DNA from 2 places in the Cupriavidus sp. MEYA8 genome. Region 2 is predicted to be linked to the other one. Evidence: predicted binding sites of a transcription regulator. Region 2 holds the regulator's gene; the other holds the start of a gene.
What was found. The regulator FliA, encoded in region 2, starts transcription of late flagellar genes. The targets are predictions, from matches to a motif close to CTAAAGTTTNNNNNNNNNNNGCCGNTA.
Positions count from the first base shown of each region.

Region 1: a site for FliA is predicted at 1,873-1,899, ahead of AC5WJ1_RS22815 (FliC/FljB family flagellin). Genes of this name have one in related genera too.

Region 1 is NZ_CM181222.1:1,250,740-1,254,134, reverse strand. It holds gene AC5WJ1_RS22830 (oxygenase MpaB family protein) at 1-155, shown strand, start outside; gene AC5WJ1_RS22825 (hypothetical protein) at 183-458, opposite strand; gene AC5WJ1_RS22820 (RNA chaperone Hfq) at 1,456-1,773, shown strand; gene AC5WJ1_RS22815 (FliC/FljB family flagellin) at 1,998-3,236, shown strand; gene AC5WJ1_RS22810 (flagellar protein FlaG) at 3,379-3,395, shown strand, end outside.
Region 2 is NZ_CM181222.1:834,414-837,808, reverse strand. It holds gene flhF (flagellar biosynthesis GTPase FlhF) at 1-194, shown strand, start outside; gene AC5WJ1_RS20930 (MinD/ParA family ATP-binding protein) at 206-1,000, shown strand; gene AC5WJ1_RS20925 (RNA polymerase sigma factor FliA) at 1,103-1,819, shown strand; gene AC5WJ1_RS20920 (flagellar protein FlhE) at 1,819-2,256, shown strand; gene AC5WJ1_RS20915 (flagella synthesis protein FlgN) at 2,353-2,811, opposite strand; gene flgM (flagellar biosynthesis anti-sigma factor FlgM) at 2,819-3,127, opposite strand; gene flgA (flagellar basal body P-ring formation chaperone FlgA) at 3,300-3,395, opposite strand, start outside.

The sequences.
Region 1 (3,395 bases), 420 kb from region 2:
TCGACCTCGACGGACCGTCGCTGCGGCGCTCGGCCACGCGGGCCGGCATGCGCGTGCTTGCGCCGGCGCTGCGCTGGGCACTGGGCGCGGGGCTGGCCGCACGGGCACGGCGGCGCGTGGCGCGCGGCGGCAATGTGGGCGGGGCCGCGGGCTAGGACATCCCGGCGCGGCCTTCGGAATATTCACTCCGCAGCCGCTGCCGCGCTGCCGACGCTGCCGCGCAGCACTGTCTCCGGCAGCCGCGCCACCAGCAGCGGCGCCACCAGCGCGCCGGCCATCCGCAGCGGCTTGTCGCGCCCGCTCCACGACATCAGCCGGTCCGCCGCAAACGCGCCGAACGGGATCGCCAGCATCAGCCCGAAGATCACCTGCATGACCGGCACCGGCGGCACGGGAGCGCCGGTGTTGCGCTGGCTGGCGGACTTGGAAGCAGTGCCGCCCGAGGAAGCGGAACCCAACGGGCGGCCGCTTGCAAGGGCGGCGGGGAGGAGGCGGTCATGTGCACCTGCGGACGGCAGGATCGCGGAAAGCCGCGCATCGAGGCGGCGCGGTGACCGGTCCTGCTCTTGTTGCGGAGTCAAGGAGAGCGGCTATGGTAGGCGCTTCCCGCCGCCGGTGCTTGCCGTGCCCCGGCGCGCTAGGGCATACGGCAGCGGTGGCGCGCTATCGGCGGTCAGCGCACAATTCTTGAAGGGAAATGAGAATTAGAGGCAAAAACACCCGCAGTTCGTTGAATTGCCTGTCCGGAAGGTGGCTTTTAATCACGCTGGGCATTCCGAACGGTCGGTTTATTCCCGGCTACAGCGCCACAGAGCGCGACTCAAACGACGTAGGCACCAAAAAAGAAGCCCACGCGCGGGGTGCTCGTAGGCTTTCCAGGACTGCAAGAGCTTGAAACCAAGCTCTCGCCAAGAATATAAACTCGCTTACATGAGGTGTAAATCCCGTTTCTATCAGGGGAATCCCTGTTATGCGACAATTGGTGCACTTTTAGCAATTTGGGTCCTGATATTACTTCAGGACGAATTTTGACTTTCCTTCAGTTTTTCACTGCGTGCCCCGACCGCGTCAGGGCTGGGTGGACACGGCAGGCGGAGATCATTGTGCAGTCGCACAAAACCGGTACAATACCACGGCTCCGAGCGCAACAAATTTTGTAGAGCTAACACTCTAGGCCTGGCGAAGCACTCTGCCCGTCGACGCTTGTAAAACTTTGTTACTCTCGGCGCTGAAGTACTCCCCTTCTCTTCTGGCAGCGCCCCTCGCCGGCATGTGCCCGACACTCCCGCGGCCCACACAAGAGGCCCGCAGGCGTCGCGGCGCCGACGTCCCGACCCGAGGCCGGTTCCGAGAGCGGACCTTTCCCCTGCCGCCCTGGCCGCGCCGCCCACCCGGTCGCCGGCCAACGGACCGTCATCAGCCGCCAGAACCCTTGCGGGCTCTTCCGGAGTCGTTGTGAAGAAGAAGGAAATCCGGCCCAAGCGCTCCACCCGAAAGGAACTGCAGTACCAGCACCTCGCCGCCCAGTCGGCCAACCGCGCGCCGGTGGTCGTCTATTTGTCCAACGGCACGCGCCTGCAGGGGATCGTGCTGGCGACGGACAACTATATGGTGCTGCTCGGCCGGCGGCTGGACGATCCGCAGCCCACCATTGTCTACAAGCAGGCGATTTGTTTGGTGACACCGCTGGACACGCCGGTGGTCGGTATCGATCCGGCGATTGCGGCGGAATTCGTGCCTATCTATATACCGCGGACGCGCAAGGGGCGCTGAAGCAGCCATCGCAACACCACACTCCTGCGGCCTGTTGGCAGGCCGACGCACGCCCGGGCGCCCCCGGCGATACCCCCTGAAACTCTTGCAGAGATCACTCTAAACCTTTGCCGGGGGCGGTCGATAACCCTTGCAACGGAGGCACTCTACGCCCTGCAAAGCAGGCAGCCAACGTTACGGCTAGCAGCCGGAATGCCAAAAAACTTTGCAAATAGGAGTCGTAAATGGCGCAAGTCATTAACACCAATTCGTTGTCTCTGATGACTCAGAACAACATGAACGCTTCGCAATCGTCGCTGAACACGGCGATCCAGCGCCTGTCGTCGGGCCTGCGCATCAACAGCGCCAAGGACGATGCAGCTGGTCAGGCGATTGCGAACCGGTTCACTGCGAACATCAAGGGCCTGACCCAGGCACAGCGCAACGCCAACGACGGCATCTCGCTGGCGCAAACGACCGAAGGCGCGCTGACCGAAGTCAACAACAACCTGCAGCGTATCCGCGAACTGAGCGTGCAGGCCGCCAACGGCTCGAACTCGGCTTCGGACCTGAAGTCGATCCAGGACGAAATCTCGCAGCGCCTGTCGGAAATCGACCGGACTTCGCAACAGACCGACTTCAACGGCGTGAAGGTGCTGTCCTCCAGCGCCAAGCCCCTTACCATCCAAGTTGGCGCTAACGACGGCGAGACGATCACCATCGATTTGGCCGAAATCAGTTCGAAAACTCTGGGGATGCAAGGCTTCAACGTAGCCGGTCCGGCCGCCACCGCTACTTTCGCCTTCGATGGCGCAACTGGCTCGGCAGCTGGCGATGCTCCCACGGCCGCTCAGCTGCAAGCCCTCTACGGCTCGACTACTGCCATTACGACCACTACTGTCGCAGAAGCGAACACGGACGACTTGTCGTCCAAGCTCGGCTTGGCAGCTGGCGGCGCAGTCTTCACCGGCAACGCCGTGGCGGATAAGAACGGTAATCTGTATGCCGAGGTTGCGATCACTCCTAACGGCGCCGGCGAAACCACCTCGCTGATCAACCAAGGCTTCACCGGCGCAGTCGACGGCACTGCAATGTACCGCTATATCGCCTTGGATCCGCAATCGGCCGATACCACGACGACTGCAGGCACGGCCGCCTTCACCGTTGACACGTCGAAAGTTTCAGTTGCTAGCCTGCAGACCGGTACGACCGCGAGCCCGCTGGAGGCGATCGACGCGGCGCTGAAGAAGGTCGACGATCTGCGCAGTTCCCTTGGTGCCGTGCAAAACCGCTTTGACTCGGTGATCGCCAATCTGGGCACTGCAGTAACCAACCTGTCGGCCTCGCGCTCGCGTATTCAAGACGCTGACTACGCCACGGAAGTGTCCAACATGACCCGTGCGCAGATTCTGCAGCAAGCAGGTACCTCTGTGCTGGCGCAAGCCAACCAGACCACGCAAGGCGTGCTCTCGCTGCTGCGTTGATCGCATCCGCGCAAGGCATCAAAGGCTGGGCCGCGAGGCCCAGCCTTTTTTCCCGATCAGTTGGATCGCTTCGCTGGCAGACCGCTGCGAGCCAAGCGTTTCAACCTAACCCCGAATTCTCCCGCCGTGTAAGGAACAGATCATGCCGCCATTCTTGAT
Region 2 (3,395 bases):
CGACCGCGCCGGCGTTCCTGGCACGCCTGGCCGGGCGCACCGTGCGAGCCGGCACGGCGGTGCCGGGCACCGTGCTCAATGAAGGCATGGGCCGCATGCTGGCGCTGCTCGACGTGCTGGAGAATTACTCCGGCCGCGCCGCGGCGGCACCCGCTGTCGCGGAAGCGGCCGATGTCATGGGAGCCCTGCAGTGAGCACGCTCGCCATGGACCAGGCGGAAAGCCTGCGGCGCATGCTGGCGCCGCGCACCACGCGCCGCATCGCCGTGGTCGCCAGCGAACGCGGTGCCGGCGCCACCACGGTGGCGCTGGGCCTTTCGCACGCGCTTGCGATGCAGGGCGAGCGCGTACTGCTGCTCGACGAAGACCCGGCCACGGCGCGCGCGACCAGGCTCGCCGGCGCGACCCCGGCCGGCACGCTCGCCGACGTGCAGGAAGGACGCCTGCCGCTGGAAGCCGCGGCGGGCGTCGGCACCGGCGGCGCGGTATCGGTGCTGCCGGCCGGCCGCCAACGCGCGGGGCTCGACGTGCCCGCCGCGGCGCTGTCGGCCTTTCGCAGCGTGCTGGTCGATGCCACCGCCGATGCCGACGGCGCGCTGTCGCCCTTTGCCGGCGGCGCGCACAACGTGGTGATCGTGATGCGCCCGGAGCTGGCGTCGATCACCGCCGCCTATGCCTGCATCAAGCGCCTGCATCACCTGTATGCCTGGCGCCGCTTCTACCTGGTGGTCAACATGGCCGCCACCGAAGCCGCCGTCCAGGCGATCCTGCGCAACCTGGCGCGTACCGCCAGCCAGTACCTCGGCGTGGAAGTGCTGTGCGCCGGCTGGCTGCCGGCCGACCCGCTGGTGGCGCGCGGCGTGCAGCTTGGCCGCTGCGTGGTCGAGGCCTTCCCGGCAGCACCCGCGACCAGCGCGCTGCGACGCACCGCCGGCAGCATCGGCGGCTGGCCGCTGCGCGCCGAGGCGCCGGCCCCTGCCGCGACGCCGGTGCCGGCGTGAGCGCCACCCGAGCCATGCCTTACCAACGAACCAGACCCTGAGCCAGCCGGCGCGCCGCGTGGCGTGCCCGTCCAGCAATCCAGCATTCACGAGAATTGCACCATGTACACGATCCAGGGAAAGCTCGACCAGGCCGATGTGGTCAAGGCGCACGCACAGCTGGTGCGTCGCATCGCCTTGCAGCTGGCCGCCAAGCTGCCTGCCAGCGTGCAGATCGACGACCTGATCCAGGCCGGCATGATCGGCCTGCTCGACGCCGCCAAGCGCTATGAAGACACCCACGGCGCGCGCTTCGAGACCTACGCCAGCCAGCGCATCCGCGGCGCCATGCTCGACGAGGTGCGCGCTAACGACTGGCAGTCGCGCAGCCTGCGCCAGTTCACGCGGCGCATCGAACGCACCCAGCGCTCGCTCGAGCAGAAGCTCGGACGCACGCCGCTCGATTCCGAGGTGGCCGAGGCGATGGAGATGCCGCTGGGCGAATACCAGGTCCTGCTCAACGAGGTCTATGGCTGCCAGCTGCTGCATTACGAGGATTTCGAGCGCTCCGGGGAAGAGGATTTCCTCGACCGCCATCTTGCCGGCAGCGACGACGGCAATCCGCTGACGGTGCTGATGGAAAGCGGCATGCGCCAAGCGCTGATCCGCGCCATCGACCGGCTGCCCGAGCGCGAGAAGCTGGTGCTGTCGCTGTGCTATGACCAGGAGCTGAACCTGCGGGAGATCGGGGCGGTGCTGGATGTGACCGAGTCGCGCGTGTGCCAGATCCGGGGGCAGGCGATTACGCGGTTGCGGAACCAGTTGCGTGGGTTGTTGTGATGGGTGTTGGTGGCCTGCTTGCCCGCGGCGCCGGCGTCGTGCTGCTCGCTGCGTCGGCTTGTGCCTGGTCGGCGATCGAAGGTGGGACACGGCATGCGTGGACCGGGTCGGTCAATGGGCCGGCGTTGCATGGGCGGGGGCAGCGGGCGGTGTCGGCGCCGATTCAGCCTGTGGGGGTGTTGCCGCAGGCTGAAGGGGTGATTACGACGGTGCGGTGGCGTTACAGCTTTGCGCAGACGCCGCCGGCCGAGTTGCAGGCATATTTGTGCAATGCGCAGCGGTGTGTGATGTTGCCCCAGGCCGAGGGGCTAACGTCCGCGTTCTCCGGCGATGATGCTACCAAGGGGTTTGTGTTTGCGTTTCGGGTGCCGGGACAGGGGAGTCTGGTGCCGGTTTTGCAGGGGCGGAGTAATGAGGTGGTTGTGGGCTTTCGGTAGGCATCTGTTCTAGGTGCCTGGCTGGCCACCAGATGGGGACCTATCCGCAAGGCACGCAACAAAAAGCCGATGCCGGTCCGCAAAGCAAAACCCAAATCAGCCTGCCGCCAGGCTCACCCCCCCAACCCCGGTCGCCGCCTTCCCATCCTTCCCATACAACCCGGCATCCCCGCCACTATGCTGCCGCAGCGCCTGAATCGCCTGCTGCGTGAAATCGAGATGTGCCTTGATGACCGCGCCATTCAGCGCATTGCCATCCCGCGTCACCCGCGCAGCAAAGATCAGCTTGCGCCAGGCCTCCGCCACGCCGGCATCGAGCCGGCCAAGCAATTGCCCGTCCGCGCCAGCACGCAGGCCCAGCACCTGCATCTGCGCTTCCCGCGCCCGGACCTGCCGCGACAGCCCCTGACCCACTTCCACCTTGCGCGTCAGCAACTCGCTGAGCGCAGTGAAATCCCCGCGCTTGATGGCATCTCGCTCTTGCGCAAGAAGTTGCCCGAAAGCTTCAACGCCTTCGGTTTCACGCTGCAGGGACTGGATCAGGCTTTGGCTCATGATTTGGCTATTGAGGGTCGGCCTGGCCTAGCTCGCGCAAGCTGGCGAGCAGGCCATCGGCAATCTTGCCCGGGTCGATCTTGATCCGGCCTTCGGCGATGGCCTGGCGGATTTCTTCGACCTTGGCGGTATCGATATCGTCGTCGGTTTCCTGCGCCAGGCGGCTGCTGATCTCGCGCACCTGTGCGGCCAGCGGACTGACGCTCAGCCCGGAGGACGGCGGGGCGGCGCTGGCCGGTGCGGCCTGGGGCCGGGCGGCGGCGTCGCCTGCGGGCGCGTCGGCGGGCCGGGACGAGGTGGAATGGTTGATCTTCACGGGCGTTCCTTGCTGGTTTCCTATGGCATTACGGCCGTGGCGGGGAAATCTTTAGGGAACGTGCCCCAGGGGTGCGTCCCATATCGCCCGCACGGCTGGACCGGCGGCATTTTCGCATGCCGCGGTGCCATCGGAATCCGGCTGCCAGCCACGATCGGCAGACTCGAAGTGCTTATTGCAGCACGACGGTATCACCGCTGCGCACCAGCCCGTTGACCACCTGGCCGTTGCGCAGGCGGACCTGCACGGTATTGCCGGTGGCGGCGTC